2 regions of the Pseudazoarcus sp. NS36 genome follow, and region 1 is predicted to be linked to the other one. Evidence: riboswitches for the same ligand, from Rfam matches in the RefSeq annotation. Region 1 holds a riboswitch; the other holds the start of a gene.

Region 1 (8,959 bases):
GATCCGTCGCATCGGCTATGACGATTCGAGCGTCGGCTTCGACTACAAGTCCTGCGCCATCCTGACCGCCATCAACCGGCAGTCGGCCGACATCGCGCAGGGCGTGAACGAAGGCGAAGGCATCGACCTCGATCAGGGCGCCGGCGACCAGGGCCTGATGTTCGGCTACGCCTGCGACGAAACGCCGTCGCTGATGCCGCTGCCGATCTACTACGCCCACCGCATCGTCCAGCGTCAGGCCGAACTGCGCAAGGACGGCCGCCTGCCTTGGCTGCGCCCGGACGCCAAGAGCCAGCTGACGGTCAAGTACGTCGACGGCAAGCCGGTCGCCATCGACACCGTCGTGCTGTCCACCCAGCATCACCCGGACATCTCGCACGCGCAGATTTCCGAGGCGGTGATTGAGGAGATCATCAAGCCGGTGCTGCCCAAGGAGCTGCTGGGCGACAAGGTGCGCTACCTGATCAACCCGACCGGCCGATTCGTCATCGGCGGTCCGCACGGCGACTGCGGCCTGACCGGCCGCAAGATCATCGTCGACACCTACGGCGGCGCAGCCCACCACGGTGGCGGCGCGTTCTCCGGCAAGGATCCGTCCAAGGTCGACCGCTCGGCCGCCTACGCCGCGCGCTGGGTCGCCAAGAACGTGGTCGCTGCAGGGCTGGCCTCGCGCTGCGAGGTGCAGGTGGCCTACGCCATCGGCGTCGCCCAGCCGGTCAGCCTGATGGTCAACACCTTCGGCACCGCGCGTATCGACGAGCAGCGCATCGAAGCCCTGATCCGTGAGCATTTCGACCTGCGCCCCAAGGCCATCATCCAGGAGCTCGACCTGCTGCGCCCGATCTATTCGAAGACCGCCGCCTACGGCCACTTCGGGCGGGACGAACCGGAGTTCACCTGGGAAGCCACAAGCAAGGCTGCGGCGCTGCGCGCCGGCGCGGGGCTGTAAGAAGCTGCCCCGACGCCCGCTATAATCCGCAACACCAACGGGCCGTTTCAGGCGTCTGCCTGAAACGGCCCGCAAACGTTCCACACACCCGGCTACATCATGCTCACCCACGCCCTGTTCTTCGCCCTCGGACTCGTCACGCTGGTGGTCGGCGCCGAACTGCTTGTCCGCGGCGCTTCCAAGTTCGCACTGTCCTTCGGCGTCTCGCCGCTGGTGGTCGGCCTCACCGTGGTCGCCTTCGGCACCAGCACACCGGAGCTGGCCGTGTCGGTCGGTGCCTCGCTCGGCGGCAACCCGGATCTGGCCATCGGCAACGTGGTGGGCAGCAACATCGCCAACATGCTGCTGATTCTCGGCATTTCGGCGCTGATCACGCCACTGCTGGTGAATGAGCAGATCATCCGCCAGGAAATCCCGATCATGATCGGCGCCTCAGTGTTGTTCGTGGTGATGGCGCTCGACGGCAGCGTGTCGCGGCTCGAAGCCGGTGCGCTGTTCGCGCTAGTGGTGGGCTACACCGTATTCCTGATCCGTCAGTCGCGCAGCGCCTCGCGCGAACTGTCCGACGAGTACGCCGCCGAGATGCCGGCCGACGCCAACTGGGACCGCCACTGGAGCGTGCAGCTGGGCCTCATCGTGGTCGGCCTGGGGGCGCTGGTGCTGGGCTCGGAATGGCTGGTCGGCGCGGCCGTGGCTTTCGCCCAGGCCTTCGGCGTGAGCGACCTCGTGATCGGCCTGACGGTGGTCGCAGTCGGCACCTCGATGCCGGAAGTGGCTACCTCGATCGTCGCCGCGCTGCGCGGTGAGCGTGACATCGCGGTGGGCAACGTCGTCGGCTCCAACGTCTTCAACATCTTCGCGGTGATCGGCGCCACCGGCCTGGTCAACGCCGGCGGCATTCCGGTGTCGGAAGCGGCGCGCGCCTTCGACCTGTGGGTGATGCTGGCCGTGGCGCTGGCCTGCGTGCCGATCATGATGACCGGCAGCGAAATCTCGCGTTGGGAAGGCGGCGTGTTCCTCGGCTACTACGCTGCCTACACCGCGTGGCTGGTGCTCTCGGTGCAGAACCACGCCATCGTGCCGGCCTTCTCGACGGCCATGCTGGGCTACGTCATGCCGATCACCGTCATTGCATTGATCGTCAGCCTGATGCGCCATCAGGACCGGGAAGGTAACGACGGCTGACCGCGCCCGCACAGTCGGGTATACTTCGTTCCGTTTCCGAGGAGCGCTGCAAGGCGTCGGGTTCCCGCCCGGCCCCAGGCTCGGAAGCCGCCATCAGGCGGCATCGCCACAACCGCGCTCGCCCATCCAACCTCGCCGGGTTGGTGCAGGGCGAGGGCACGAACTGCCTCCCCTTCCCCGCCCGGCCCATGCAGGAGCAAAGCATGAACGCTGTGGCTGATATCAAGGATTGCGTCGTTGCCGACCTGTCGCTGGCCGACTGGGGACGCAAGGAAATCCGCATCGCAGAAACCGAAATGCCCGGCCTGATGGCCATCCGCGAGGAGTTTTCCGCCTCGCAGCCGCTCAAGGGCGCGCGCATCACCGGTTCGCTGCACATGACCATCCAGACCGCGGTGCTGATCGAGACGCTGACCGCGCTCGGCGCCGAAGTGCGCTGGGCCTCGTGCAACATCTTCTCGACGCAGGACCACGCTGCGGCCGCCATCGCCGCCACCGGCGTGCCGGTGTTCGCGGTCAAGGGCGAGACGCTGGCCGACTACTGGGACTACACCCATCGCATCTTCGAGTGGTCCGACGGCGGCTACTCGAACATGATCCTCGACGACGGCGGCGACGCCACGCTGCTGCTGCACCTCGGCACCCGCGCCGAGACCGATGCCTCGGTGCTGTCCAAGCCGACCTCCGAGGAAGAGCGCGAGCTCTTCGCCGCGATCAAGGCCCGCCTCGGCGCCGACCCGAAGTGGTATTCGACGCGTCTGGAAAAGATCCGCGGCGTGACGGAGGAAACCACCACCGGTGTGCATCGTCTGTACCAGATGCACCAGCGCGGCGAGCTGCGCTTCCCGGCCATCAACGTCAATGACTCGGTCACCAAGAGCAAATTCGACAACCTCTACGGTTGCCGCGAATCGCTGGTGGACGGCATCAAGCGTGCGACCGACGTGATGATCGCCGGCAAGATCGCCGTGGTCGCCGGTTACGGCGATGTGGGCAAGGGCTCGGCGCAGGCGCTGCGCGCGCTCTCGGCTCAGGTGTGGGTCACCGAGATCGACCCGATCTGCGCGCTGCAGGCGGCGATGGAAGGCTATCGCGTGGTCACCATGGATTACGCCTGCGAGCACGCCGACATTTTCGTGACCGCCACCGGCAACTATCACGTCATCACGCACAACCACATGGCGCGCATGAAGGACCAGGCCATCGTGTGCAACATCGGTCACTTCGACAACGAGATCGACGTTGCCTCTCTTGATGACTACGAGTGGGACGAGATCAAGCCGCAGGTCGATCACGTGATTTTCCCGGATGGCAAACGCATCATCCTGCTGGCCAAGGGTCGCCTCGTGAACCTCGGCTGCGGCACCGGCCACCCGAGCTACGTGATGAGTTCGTCCTTCGCCAACCAGACGATTGCACAGATCGAGCTGTTCAATCATCCGGAGCGCTACCCGGCCGGCGTGCATACGCTGCCCAAGCATCTGGACGAGAAAGTCGCACGGCTTCAGCTGAAAACGCTCAACGCCCAGCTGAGCGTGCTGTCCGACGAACAGGCGGCCTATATCGGCGTTCCGCAGGAAGGGCCGTACAAGCCCGACCACTACCGCTACTGATGCACTGCGCCCCGGCCCGGCCGGGGCGCGCACGAGGACATCCATGCCCCTGGCCACGGTGCGCAACACCCTTGCTGACGACATCGAACCGCTGATCGCGCTGCAGCGTCGCGTCTACCCGGACATTCCGGCGTGGTCGGCCGAGCAGATGCGCCATCAGCTCGACATCTTCCCGCAGGGCCAGCTGATTGCCGAAGTCGACGGCGAACTGGCCGGTTGCGCCAGCTCGCTGGTCATTACCTGGGACGACTGGGGTGAGCATCATTCGTGGGACGAGATCACCGCCAGTGGCAGCTTCGACAGCCACAACCCGATGGGGCGCACGCTCTATGGGGCCGAAGTTTTCGTGAACCCCCAACTGCGCGGCAGCGGTATCGGCCACGCACTGTACGAGGGACGGCGCGACATCTGCCGGCGCATGAACCTCAAGCGCATCATTGCCTGTGGCCGCATGCCGGGCTACCACCGCTTCGCCGACCGCATGACCGCCGAGGAATACGCCAAACGCGTGATCTGGGGCGACATCAGCGACCCGGTGCTGGGCTTTCAGCTGCATGAAGGTTTCAGCTACTGCGGCATCGTGCACGGCTATCTGCCGGAAGACACCGAATCGCTCGGCAACGCTTCGCTGATCGTATGGCTCAACCCGGATTACGATCCGGGCGCCCCGACCCGCATCCCCGAGGAGGACAACCGATGATCGTACGCATCGCTGCGGTGCAGTATCTGCTGCGCCAGATCCACGACTGGTCCGGATTCGAGAACCAGGTCCGTTTCGTCATGCAGGCCGCGGGCGACTACCGCCCGCACTTCGTGCTGCTGCCGGAGATCTTCACCACCCAGCTGCTGTCCTTCATGGACACCCGCGAGCTGCCCGAAGCCGTGCGCAACATGCACGACTACACCAGCCGCTACATCGAGCTGATGCGCGAACTGGCGGCCGAATGGCGCGTGTTCCTGATCGGCGGCAGCCACCCCACCCTGCGTGACGGCCAGCTCTACAACACCGCCTATCTGTTCACGCCCGAGGGCGAGGTGCACGAGCAGGACAAGATCCACCGCACGCGCTGGGAACGCGAGATGTGGGACACCGCCGCCGGCGACCAGCTGCGGCTGTTCGAAACGCCCTACGGCAAGATCGCGATCCTGATCTGCTACGACATCGAGTTCCCCGAACTCTCGCGCATGGTGTGCGAGGCTGGCGCCGACATCCTGTTCGTGCCTTCATGCACCGACGACCGCCAGGGCTTTCTGCGCGTGCGCTACTGCTGCCACGCGCGCGCCATCGAGAACCAGGTCTATGTCGCCATGACCAGCACCGTCGGCAACCTACCGGTGCAGGGGCTGGGCGTGCACTACGGCCAGGCCAGCATCATCACGCCGTCGGATTTCCCGTTCGCACGCGACGGCATCGCCGCCGAGGGCACGGCCAACGTCGAGCAGATCGTGATTGCCGACGTGAGCATCGACAACCTCACGCACAACCGCGTCAACGGCACGACCATCCCGCTGTACGACAAGCGCAACGACGTGTACGACAACCCGGTCGAAGTCGTCGGAATCCGCTGACCTCAAGCGAGTGACGCCGCCGTGTCCATGAACTCCTTCCACGCCCGCAAGCAGCGGGCCGCACCGGGCCGGCGCGCCGAGCAGACGCCGGTCGACCACGGCGGCCTGCTGCGCGCCGACGCGCTGCTGGTCGAACGCGGCCTGGCCGCCTCGCGCACCCGCGCCCAGGCCGCCATTGCCGCCGGACGCGTGATGGCCGACGGACTTCCGGTCACCAAACCCGCGCATCTGCTGCTGCCCGAGTCGCACATCGTCATCGCGCCGGACGAGACCGAACGTTTCGTTTCGCGTGGGGGGCTGAAGCTGGCTGGCGCGCTGGCACACAGCGGACTGGGCCTCAGCGGGCGCACCTGCCTCGACATCGGCCAGTCCACCGGCGGCTTCAGCGACTGTCTGCTGCAGGCCGGCGCGGCCAAGGTGGTCGGCGTCGACGTCGGACACAGCCAGCTCGACCCCAAACTCGCACAGGACGCGCGCTGCATCACGCTCGAAGGTCTCAACGCCCGCGAGCTCGACGCCGCACGACTGGGCGCGCATCATCCGCCAGGCGGTTTCGACCTCATCGTGTGTGATGCGAGCTTCATTTCGCTGACCCTTCTGATTCCGTGCTGGCCCGCCCTGCTGGCCCCGCACGGGGATATCCTCACGCTGGTCAAGCCGCAATTCGAAGTCGGCCCGAAAGGCCTGGGCAAAGGCGGCATCGTGCGCGATGTCGCGCTGTACGCCGATGTCGAAGCCCGCCTGCGCGCAGCGGCTGAAGACTGCGGACTGGCCGTGCGCGACTGGTTCGACTCACCCATCACCGGCGGTGACGGCAATCACGAATTCTTCCTCTGGATGCACCATGCAAAGCACTGAACTTTCCGTCGAATTCTTCCCGCCGCAAACGCCCGAGGGCGCAGAGAAGCTGCGCGGCGTGCACCAGCGGTTGGCCGACGCACTCTCGCCACAGTTCTTCTCCGTCACCTACGGCGCCGGCGGCTCCACGCGCGAGCGCACCTTCAACACCGTGCGCGAGATCGCCGCCACCGGATCGGAAGCCGCACCGCACCTTTCATGCATCGGTTCAAGCCGTGCCGAGCTGCGCAGCATCCTCGACGAATACGCCGCCGCGGGCATCCGCCGCATCGTCGCGCTGCGCGGCGACCTGCCCTCCGGAGCCGGCGCCAGCGGCGAATTCCGCTACGCCAACGAACTGGTGGAATTCATCCGCGCCGAGACCGGCGACCGCTTCATCCTCGAAGTGGCCGCCTACCCTGAATGGCACCCGCAGGCAAAAAGCCCTCGCGACGACCTGCTGGCCTTCAAGCGCAAGGTCGATGCGGGTGCCGACTCGGCCATCACGCAGTACTTCTACAACCTTGACGCCTACACCCACTTTGTCGAGCAGGCGCAGGCACTGGGCGTGGCCATTCCCATCGTGCCGGGCATCATGCCGATCAGCAGTTTCTCGAAGCTGGCCCGCTTCTCCGATATGTGCGGCGCCGAGATCCCGCGCTGGATGCGCCGCAAGTTCGAAGCCTTCGGCGACGACACCGAGTCGGTGCGCGCCTTCGGTCTCGACGTGGTCACCGATCTGTGCGAACGCCTGATCGAAGAAGGCGCGCCCGGCCTGCATTTCTATTCCATGAACCAGGACGGCCCGACGATCGAGATCTGCCGGAGGCTGGGGCTCACCCAGCCCTGACAACTGCGGCAGTATTCGCCTCGACCGGCCGGGATTTCGCCCCGGCGGGCGACCTTCTTTCTTGTAGTGCAACAAGAAAGAAGGCAAAGAAGTGCCCTCTCCTCGCCGCCCCTTCGGGGTCCCTTCGCTACGAGCACTCCCGGCGGCCGGCCTTGCGAACTCGCTGTCGCTCAAACAGCAAGGCCGGAAGGCCCCGCCGTGAGCACTCTTCGCTCAGCGGCTCAGAAGGGAGGGGTAAACAAGCCGTGCCCAAATGTAGCAAACAGTCACAAGCTTGGCGGCTCACCTGGCGCCAATTTCCCCTCTGGCTCGCCGAGTGCAGGGTGGTTTCGCCGGGGCAGTCCGGTCCTGCTGTCTGAGCGAAGCGAGTTCAGGACCGGCCGGTGAAACCGCCCGGAACGAGGGAAGCCCGAAGGGCCGAGACGGCGGGGCACGTTTCTTTGCTTCCTTTCTTGTCGTGCAACAAGAAAGGAAGTCGCCCGCCGGGGCGAGTCCCGGCCAACGCACGCCAACACAACCTCCCACGATTCAGCAAGCAACCGGCCAGGAACGGCCAGACTCAGTGCATCCCGTGCCGCCCCATCCACGCCCGGAAGGCGTCGATGCCATCCTCGCCGCTGCGCAAACGCTTCATGTGCAGCGTGAGGTTCTCGACCATGGTGTGCGCCGCAATGGCGGCCATCATTTCCAGCCGCTCTTCGGCCGCCAGGCCGTGCTCGACCAGACGGCGGTCAAGATCACACAGGTGACTGGCCATCAGGGAACGGGCGTCGGCCTCGTCGATGGAGAGATCGCCCAGGTCGACCGGGTCCTCGGCCTCGATATCGGCGATCAGGTCTGCAAGCGATTGCGGGGTCATGGCCTTCCTCCTCGTTGCGATACGACTCTTCGACACGCGCAGCACAGCAAAGTGCAGCGGACGATGCTACTTGCGCCCTCCGAACAGCGAGCCGAGCACGCCGCGCACGATCTGGCGGCCGATGGCGCTGCCGATGGTGCGCGTGACGGTCTTGGCCGCGATCTGCACCAGACCGTCACGCTTGCCACCGCGCGGGCCGGTCGAGCCGAAGATCACGTCCGACATGCCGCCTGACGCCGCGGGCTTCTGCGCAGGCGCTTCGGCCATGCGCGCCTCGGCCTGCGCGCGCAGCAGTTCATACGCCGATTCGCGGTCGACCTCTTTCTCGTAGTGGCCGTGCAGCAGCGAGCTGCGCACGAGGGCCTCGCGCTCGCTCGCAGTCAACGGTCCGAGGCGTGAATCGGGGGCAATCACGGCGGCACGCTGCGTGACGCCGGGGCGACCCTTCTCGTCGAGGAAGGAAATCAGCGCCTCACCCACACCCAGTTCGGTGATGACCTCCACCGCATTGAAGGCAGGATTCGGCCGCATGGTTTCGGCCGCGCTCTTCACGGCCTTCTGATCACGCGGCGTAAAAGCACGCAGCGCATGCTGTACGCGGTTGCCGAGCTGGCCGAGCACGGCGTCAGGGACGTCGAGCGGACTCTGGGTTACGAAATACACCCCGACGCCCTTGGAGCGGATCAGACGGACGACGTGTTCGACCTTTTCCACCAGTGCCTTGGGCGCGTCGCGGAACAGCAGGTGGGCCTCGTCGAAGAAGAACACCAGCTTCGGCTTGTCGGGGTCGCCGACCTCGGGCAGTTGCTCGAACAGTTCGGACAGCATCCACAGCAGGAAGGTGGAGTAGAGCTGCGGCGAGTGATAGAGCTTTTCGGCGGCCAGCACATTGATGACGCCGCGCCCATCGGCATCGGTCTGCATCAGATCGGCCAGGTCGAGCATGGGCTCGCCGAAGAAGCGCTCGCCTCCCTGAGCTTCGAGATTGAGCAGGCCGCGCTGGATGGCCCCGACCGAGGCGGCCGAGATGTTGCCGTATTCGGTGGTGAACTGGCGTGCGTTCTCGCCAACGTGCTGCAGCATCGCGCGCAGGTCTT
Region 2 (8,959 bases), 300 kb from region 1:
CAGCGCCGCTGCTGTGGGCCTCGCCGCTGTCGCTGGGCGCGGGTGCGAGCGTGTTCGTGGCGCTGGGATTGCTGTGCTTTGTGGTGTGGGCGAGCCGCAGCCGCCCGTAGATCAGCGACTCAGCACTGCTCCCACGGCAAGCCGTCGTAGCGCCAGCCGCTGACGCTGCCGCGGTGGTGCTGTTCGTCCAGCTCACCTTCGAAGCCGTGCAGCACGTTGTAGACGTTGTGAAATCCCGCCTCGACCAACGCTTCGCCAGCCGTCACCGAGCGATTGCCGCTGCGGCAGATCAGCACCACCGGACGGTCGGTGCCGTGACCGGCAAGCTTCTTCACCTCGCCGACGAAATGCGGATTCACTTCCCAGTCCGGGCCGTCATTCCAGGAAATATGCGTGGCCCCCTTCGGGTGACCGACAAACAGATATTCGATCTCGCTGCGCACATCGATGAGCAGCGCTTCGGGATTGTCGTTGAGGAAGGCGTATGCCTCTTTGGGCGTGAGGTGTTTCATGCCGAGGTCTCCATCGCAAGATCGGCATATTAGCGTATTTTGTGCATACGCCCGACGCGCCCATGTGTACAAGCCCGGTTCAGCGGGTAGCTCGACCGAGCTTGAGCAGGCGCGAAGCGCGGTCGATCAGCACGGTCAAACCGACCATCGCAAGCAGGTAAGTGCCGGCACGTTCGAAGCGGAACCACTCGAAATTGAACGAAAACTGGAAACCCAGTCCGCCGACGCCGATCAGGCCCAGCACCACGGCCGCGCGGACATTGCTCTCGAACTGGAAGAAGGCGTAAGTCATCCAGTCTCGCCAGGCCAGCGGCACCGCCACAGCGCCGTAGGTGACCAGTCTGGACGCGCCGCTCACCGGCTCGAAACGGCTCAAGGGCAGGTTGTCCACCGCCTCGCCAAAGACACGCCCGAGCACGCCCAGAGTGTGCAGCGCAATCGCCAGCGTGCCGGCCACCAGGCCCGGCCCGAAGAAGGCAATCAGCAGAAACGCCCACATCACCTCGGGCACGCCGCGCGCCACCATCGCAGTGGCGCGTGCCGCAGCGAGTTGCACGGCACGCAGCCCGCGCAACCACCACGATGGCGTTTCGCCGGTAAAGCGCGGGGCGTGTAGCTGGAAGCTGGCCGAGTGCCAACGCGTCAGCACGACGGCCCCGGCAACGCCAAGCGCCGTGCCCACCACGGCAATGGCGAGCGGAATCGCTGCGGATTCGATCACCCGCCAGACGAAGGCCGGCTCCAGCACCGGTGAGAGCAGACGCTCGAAGAAGCGCAGGTTCTCCCACGCCTGACCGGTGAACAGTTCCAGCGCCGGCTCCAGGTGATTGCGCGGCGTGCCGTCCGGCGCAGCGCGATTGCCCCAACCCATGAACCACAGCGACCACAGTGTGACCAGTCCGGCGAAGCCGGCCGCCCACCAGGCAGCGCGCGGCGCGCGGATGGCCACCGCCTTGTCATCCAGCGGCCCGGCAACGGCGCAGGAGACCGGCGCGGCACTGCGATTCGGATCGCCGCGCAACTGGCGGCGGATGTAGTTGCTGGCCAGATCAGCCGTGAGCGTCAGCAGCAGCGTGAACAGGATCAAGGTGCCGACCTTGTCCCAGGCGCCGAAGCGGATCTGATACCAGATCTCGGCGCCCAGCCCACCGCCGCCGACCGCGCCGATCACGGCCGCGTTGCGGATCGCGCATTCGGCGCGCATCAGCGTAAAGGACAACACATTGCGCGAGGCCAGCGGGCGGATGCCGTACAGGAACGTGGCGACGCGCCCGCCGCCCAGCCCGCGCACCTGCGCGTAGCGATCTTCGGGCACGCTGTCCCACAGTTCGCTATAGACCTTGGCGAGGATGCCGGTAATGTTCAGCGCCAGCGCCAATGCGCCGGTGAGCGGGCCGAGCCCGATCATGGCCACCAGGATGATGGCCCATACAAAGTCCGGCACCGCGCGCAGCACGTCCTGGATCAGCCGGCACAGTGCGCACAATGCGGCCGTCGGGGAACGCAAGGGAAAGTGGCGCCACAGCCCTCGCGCGTTCTCCTCGCCAACGCACACCGCCCGGCTCGCGCCCATCGCCAGTGGCCAGGCCAGTACCACCGCCAGCGCCGTGCCGAGAATGGCCGCGGACAGCGTCTGCAGCGTCAGCTCCCAGCTTTGCGCCAGAAACTCCGCCGACAGATCCGGCGACAACAAGGCGCCAAGCCATGCGCCCATACGTTCCGCTGCGGCGGCACGGCGTGCAGCGTCGGTCAGTGCCGCAAGATCCCATTCCGCCGCAGCAAACGAGGCGACGATGGCCAGCAACACCGCCACGATGGCGACGAAATGCCCCCACGGTCGCTTTTCCTGCGGGTGGAGATGCGCGAGGACGTTCATGCCGGCAGCGCGATCTCGTCCAGATGCAGCGCGCGGTACTCGGCGCCGTAGAGCTCGCGCAACAGCCCCTGGGTCAGCTCGTCCGGGCGGCCTTGCCAGAACAGCTTGCCTTCGCGCAGCGCAATCACACGGTCGAAATTGCCCTGCAGCAAATCCAGCGTGTGGAGATTGACCAGCAACGTCACGCCATCGCGCGTGGCCAGTTCGGTGAGCAGGCCGATGATCTCGCGGCCCAGACGCAGGTCGAGCGCGCTCACCGGCTCGTCGGCCAGCACCAGCTTCGGCTGCTGGACGATCAGGCGCGCCACCGCAACCCGCTGTTGCTGCCCGCCGGAGAGTTCATCGGGCAAGGACCACAGGCGCTCAGACAACTCCACCCGCGCCAGCGCGCTGCGCGCGAGATCGATCTGCTGCGGCCACAGCAGCGACAGCAGCGCGCGCGGCAACCACCAGTGACCGAGCCGCCCCATCAGCACGTTGTGCACCACGCGCAGCTGCGGGATCAGATTGTCCTGCTGCTGCAGAAAGCCCAGCTCACGGCGCAGGCTGTCGAGCGCGTGACCACTCAATTTCCGCGTGTCCCGGCCGAGCGTGAAGGCCTCTCCGCGAACGGGTTTCACCAGCCCGGCAATGAGTCGGAACAGCGTGGTCTTGCCGGCGCCCGACGGCCCGATGACCGCCACGCGCTCGCCCGCTGCGATGTCGAGCGTGATGCCGTCGAGCACGGTCTTGCCGGCATAGGCGACGGAAGCGTCGGCGAGGCGGGCCGGGGAGTCCGAGGGGGGGTTCATGAGCTGTCCGGGAATCGTCGGGTATTCGTAGGAGAGCCTCGTAGGACGGAACAAGCGAAGCGCATTGCGCCGAACATGCGGCGGATGAAGCTGCGCTAATCCGCCCTACGAGAGATCCTTCGAGGACGGCTTAGCCGCCGATGTCGATGCCCGACTGCAGCAGCTCGACGTAGCCCTGCCATTCCGAAATGTCGGCTTCGATGAACTTGCCGGCCTTCAGATACTTGAGCACCTTGGCGCCGTTCGGGTCTTTCGCGTCCAGATCCAGCAGCGCGCTGCGCAGCGCGGCCAGCAGTGCCGGGCCGAGATCGGAGCGGGCGGTCAGCGCGTAGTTGGTGTAGGGCGGCGTCTTGTAGACGATCGGAGCCTTGGCCTTGAGTTCGGCACTGGCCTTGTCCCACGACGCGTAGTTGAGCGCGCCGACCTGGTGCGTGCCGTCGGCCACCATGCGCATCGTGACGTCGTGGCTGCCCGAGTACGCCACCGTGCGGAACACCTTCTCCGGGGCCTGTCCGGCCTGATCGAGGAAGTACTTGCGCGGCATCATGTGGCCCGAAGTACTGCTCTTGCTGCCGAAGGTGAAGCTCCAGCCTTGGCCAGAGGCGGCCTTGGCGAGCTCGCCGAGGTCGTTCACCGGCGCCAGGCCGATGGCCGGGTTGGCGATGAAGTAGCTGACAAAGCCCTTGTCGATGTCGCGGCAGCCGAGGATGGTGATGCCGTCGCCCATCTGCATGCGCGCCTGCGCCGTGGTGACGGCGCCCAGCCAGGCGACGTGCGCACGACCGGTGGCCAGCGCGGTGACGCTGGCGGCGTAGTTCTCGACGTGCATGTACTCGACTTCAATGCCGGCTTTCTCGCCGAGATATTTGGCCAATGCGCCGAAGTTTTCGCGCATGCGGTCGGCGTCGCCGTCGTCCGGAATGGCGGTGATGATGAGTTTCTTGGGGGCGGCCGCGCTGACCGAAACCGAGCCGAAAGTGGCAAAGGCCGCCAACGCGATGGCGGACAGCATGAAGCCTCTGCGTGAGGCAGATTTTTGGTGCATGGAATTCTCCCGTTGTCGGATCGGACTGCGTCCGGTCCAGCCACTCCGGTGCGGGATGCGCCGGGTTTAATGCCCGCCGAAGCGGTTGGTTTGCGGGCGGAGTTCTCCGCCGCCGGGCAGCCGATACGCAGATCAGCCTGAATTGCCCGTGAGGACGCGATTGTTCCCGTTCGTGACCGCGGGGGCAAGCTGCCTGACTTATCATGCGAGGCACAGAACCGTCCTGCGGGCCGCCGTGTCGAAGCAGTCCGCGCCCAGGAGCACGCCATGAGTACCCCCCCGCTTTCCGATCTGCGCAAGAGCTACGAACAGGGCAGTCTCGAAGACCACGAAGCCCTTGCAGACCCCTTCATTCAGTTCGAGGAATGGTTTGCCGACGCCATGAAGCGTGATGTGCCGGAACCCAACGCGATGACCGTCGCAACCGTCGGCGCCGATGGCCGCCCCTCGACGCGCATCGTGCTGATCAAGGGTTTCGACCAGCGCGGCGTCGTCTGGTACACCAACTACAACAGCCGCAAGGGCCGCGAACTGGCCGCCAATCCGTTTGCCGCGCTGCAGTTCCACTGGGTGGAACTCGAACGCGTAGTGCGTATCGAAGGCAGGGTAGAGAAAGTATCGGAGGAAGAGTCCGACGCTTACTTCGAGAGCCGCCCGCTCACCCACCGCATCGGTGCCTGGGCGTCACACCAGAGCGAGGCCATTCCCGATCGCAGCGTGATCGTCGCACGGGCTGCCGAATACGGCCTGAAGTTCGGCCTCAAGCCTCCGCGTCCGCCGCACTGGGGCGGCTACCGGCTAGTACCGGAATACTGGGAGTTCTGGCAGGGCCGCTCATCGCGTCTGCACGACCGCTTTGCGTGGACACTGGGTGAAGACGGAAACTGGTCGCGCGCACGCCTGTCACCCTGACCGACAGCCCACTACTTTGATTTGAAGGCCCTCTGGCCAATGAGGTTCACCATGAAAACCAAACTTTCCATGTGGCTGCTGGTGCTGGTAGCGCTGTTCGGTCTGAGTGGCTGCATCAGCTTCCAGACCCGCTTTGATGCCGAGAGCGAGCTGCTCGCCAAGCGCGGCGCGCCAAGTCATGTCTGGAAGAACGAGGACGGCACACGCACGCTGGAATATTCCACCCAACCGATGGGCGAAACCTGCTGGATGTATACGGTCGACGCAACGGGCCGCGTGATCGAGCAATTCGACGCACTGGATCACCGTAACCACGGCCGCGTTAAAGCCGGCATGACGGTCGAACAGGTACAACGCACGCTTGGCGCACACCGCAGCATCGAGCGCTTCCCGCGCATGAATGAAGAAGTGTGGGACTGGAATGTCCCCAATCCTTATCCGGGCATCATGGCCACCTACCTCAACGTGCACTTCATTGAGGGTAAGGTAGATCGCACCAGCTACACCTACGTCTATTACAACGGCAACGACGGGTACAGCATGTTCGGGCCACGCTTCGGTTACGGTATCGGCATGGGCTTCGGCCACGGCCACGCCTATCCCTACGGCCACTTCGGCTACGGCTCACCGCGCTTCGGCTGGTTCGGGCATTACGGCTGGTAAGCGCTTGTTTTGCATGCCGGCGCGGCTCCCGGTAAACTGCGCGGCTTGCTGAGGAGCGCTGCGACCCGACGCTGACGAAATCACGTCGCCGGGCCAGGCTCAGCAACCGAACAACGGCGCTCGCAGACCCTTTCCCGGGGCTGTGGCGCCGTTTCCTTTTGCAGCGCGCCTCCCGGCCCATGATTTGCCCGAGGTAAGAAGACGCATGCAGCCCGACCGTACCGAAGAACTCCGCGCCTTGATGGCTGAACGCATCCTCGTGCTCGATGGCGGCACGGGCACGATGATTCAGCAATACAAGCTGAACGAGCGGCAGTACCGCGGCGAGGGCATCACCGACCGCTTCATGGCGCACCCGCGCGACCTCAAGGGCAACAACGACCTGCTGGTCATCACGCGGCCCGAGGTCATCACCGAGATTCACCGCGGCTACCTCGATGCCGGCGCCGACATCATCGAGACCAACACCTTCAACGGCACTCGCGTGTCGCAGGCCGAATACGGGCTCGAAGACCTCGCCTGGGAGATCAACTTCGAAGGCACGCGTCTGGCGCGCCAGATCGCCGACGAATACACCGCCAAGAATCCCGCCAAGCCGCGCTTCGTGGCCGCCGTGCTGGGCCCCACCTCGCGCACGCTGTCGATCTCGCCGGACGTGAACGACCCCGGTTTCCGCAACATCAGCTTTGAAGCGCTGCTCGACGATTACTACGACTCCGCCAAGGCGCTGGTCGAAGGCGGCGCGGACATCATCCTGATCGAGACGGTGTTCGACACGCTCAACGCCAAGGTCGCCATCTTTGCGGTGGAAAAGCTCTTCACCGACCTCGGCCAGCGCCTGCCGGTGATGATCTCCGGCACCATCACCGATGCCTCCGGCCGCACGCTGTCCGGCCAGACGGCCGAGGCTTTCTGGAACTCGCTGGCACACGCCAAGCCGATTTCCATGGGGCTGAACTGTGCGCTGGGCGCCAAGGAGCTGCGCCAGTACGTCGAAGAGCTCTCCAACATCTGCGACACCTATGTGTCGGCCCACCCCAACGCCGGCCTGCCCAATCCGCTGGCGCCCACCGGCTACGACGAAACGCCGGAAGAGCTTTCTGCCGCCATCCGCGAATGGGCTGAATCCGGCCTGCTCAACATCGTCGGCGGCTGCTGTGGCACCACGCCCGAGCACATCGCCGCCGTGGCCGAAGCGGTCAAGGGGCTGGCACCGCGCAAGGTGCCGGACATTGAGAAAAAATGCCGCCTGTCGGGCCTGGAGCCCTTCAACATCGCGGACGATTCGATGTTCGTGAACGTCGGCGAACGCACCAACGTCACCGGCTCGCGCGCCTTCGCCCGCATGATTCTCGAAGACCGCTTCGACGACGCGCTGGCCGTCGCCCGCCAGCAGGTCGAGAACGGCGCGCAGGTCATCGACATCAACATGGACGAGGCCATGCTCGACTCCAAGGCCGCGATGGAGCGCTTCCTCAAGCTCATCGCGACCGAGCCGGACATCTCGCGCGTGCCGATCATGATCGATTCGTCCAAGTGGGACGTGATCGAGGCCGGCCTCAAGTGCATCCAGGGCAAGGGCATCGTCAACTCCATCTCGATGAAAGAGGGCGAGGCCGAGTTCCTGCGCCAGGCGCGCCTGTGCCGCCAGTACGGCGCGGCCGTCATCGTCATGGCCTTCGACGAGCAGGGCCAGGCCGACACCTTCGCGCGCAAGACCGAGATCTGCGCGCGGGCCTACAAGCTGCTCACCGACATCGGCTTCCCGCCCGAAGACATCATCTTCGACCCCAACATCTTCGCCATCGCCACCGGTATCGAAGAGCACGACAACTACGCCGTCGACTTCATCCAGGCCGTGGCGTGGATTCGCCAGAACCTGCCGCACGCCAAGATCAGCGGTGGCGTGTCCAACGTCAGCTTCAGCTTCCGCGGCAACGAGCCGGTGCGCGAGGCCATCCACACCGTCTTCCTGTATCACGCCGTCAAAGCCGGCATGACCATGGGCATCGTCAACGCCGGCATGCTCGGCGTGTATGACGACCTCGACCCGGCGCTGCGCGAAGTGGTGGAAGACGTGGTGCTCAATCGCCGCCCCGGCGCGGGCGATGCGCTGGTGGACATCGCCCAGTCGGTCAAAGGCAAGGCCAAGGACAGCGGGCCGGATCTAACCTGGCGCGAAATGCCGGTCGAAAAGCGCCTGAGCCATGCGCTGGTGAAAGGCATCACCGAATACGTCGTGGCCGACACCGAAGAAGTGCGCGCCAAGCTGGAGGCCGAAGGCAAGCCGCCGCTGGCCGTCATCGAAGGCCCGCTGATGGACGGCATGAGCGTGGTCGGCGACCTTTTCGGCGCGGGCAAGATGTTCCTGCCGCAGGTGGTCAAATCCGCCCGCGTCATGAAAACCGCCGTGGCCCACCTGATCCCCTACATCGAGGCCGAAAAGCTGCGCACCGGCTCGCAAGCCAAGGGCCGCATCATCATGGCCACGGTCAAGGGCGACGTGCACGACATCGGCAAGAACATTGTCGGCGTGGTGCTGGGCTGTAACGGCTACGAGGTCATCGACCTCGGCGTGATGGTGCCGTGCGAGAAGATTCTCACCGCCGCCAAGGAACACGGCGCCCAGGCCATCGGCCTGTCCGGCCTCATCACCCCGTCGCTGGAAGAAATGAGCCACGTCGCGGCCGAGATGAAACGCCAGGGCTTCGACCTGCCGCTGCTCATCGGCGGCGCCACCACCAGCCGCGCCCACACCGCCATCAAGATCGCCCCGCACTACGACAACGCCGTGGTCTACGTGCCGGATGCTTCACGCGCCGTGGGCGTGGTCACCACCTTGCTGTCGCAAGGCCAGAGCGCGTCGTACAAGGCCGAGCTGGCCGCCGACTACGCCAAGATCCGCGAACAGCACGCCAACAAGAAAGGCCTCACGCTGGTCAAGCTCCAGGCCGCGCGCGACAACCGCTACCGCTGGAACAGTGTCGAAGGCTACGTGCCGCCCAAGCCCGCAAAACTCGGCATCCAGGCCATTGATGTGCCGCTTGAAGCGCTGGTGGACTACATCGACTGGGCGCCGTTCTTCCAGACCTGGGATCTGGCCGGCAGCTACCCCAAGATTCTCGACGACGAGGTCGTCGGCGAAACCGCCCGCAACGTG

The links. A riboswitch is a leader RNA that binds a small molecule or an ion and turns the genes downstream of it on or off. The one in region 1 is predicted to bind S-adenosylhomocysteine.
Region 2: it holds a riboswitch for S-adenosylhomocysteine, as region 1 does, so the genes downstream of both, metH (methionine synthase) here and ahcY (adenosylhomocysteinase) in region 1, are expected to answer to the same signal.

Annotation. Positions count from the first base shown of each region.
Region 1 is NZ_BAAKJA010000004.1:306,031-314,989, reverse strand. It holds gene metK (methionine adenosyltransferase) at 1-949, shown strand, start outside; gene AC6H0R_RS08480 (calcium/sodium antiporter) at 1,049-2,134, shown strand; S-adenosyl-L-homocysteine riboswitch at 2,167-2,261, shown strand; gene ahcY (adenosylhomocysteinase) at 2,338-3,747, shown strand; gene AC6H0R_RS08470 (GNAT family N-acetyltransferase) at 3,791-4,447, shown strand; gene AC6H0R_RS08465 (carbon-nitrogen hydrolase family protein) at 4,444-5,316, shown strand; gene AC6H0R_RS08460 (TlyA family RNA methyltransferase) at 5,344-6,174, shown strand; gene metF (methylenetetrahydrofolate reductase [NAD(P)H]) at 6,161-7,003, shown strand; gene AC6H0R_RS08450 (hypothetical protein) at 7,563-7,862, opposite strand; gene AC6H0R_RS08445 (helicase HerA-like domain-containing protein) at 7,929-8,959, opposite strand, start outside.
Region 2 is NZ_BAAKJA010000004.1:1,361-10,319, reverse strand. It holds gene AC6H0R_RS07140 (multidrug effflux MFS transporter) at 1-110, shown strand, start outside; gene AC6H0R_RS07135 (rhodanese-like domain-containing protein) at 120-512, opposite strand; gene AC6H0R_RS07130 (PhnE/PtxC family ABC transporter permease) at 592-2,388, opposite strand; gene AC6H0R_RS07125 (phosphonate ABC transporter ATP-binding protein) at 2,385-3,179, opposite strand; gene phnD (phosphate/phosphite/phosphonate ABC transporter substrate-binding protein) at 3,310-4,224, opposite strand; gene pdxH (pyridoxamine 5'-phosphate oxidase) at 4,492-5,136, shown strand; gene AC6H0R_RS07110 (hypothetical protein) at 5,188-5,799, shown strand; S-adenosyl-L-homocysteine riboswitch at 5,844-5,928, shown strand; gene metH (methionine synthase) at 6,005-8,959, shown strand, end outside.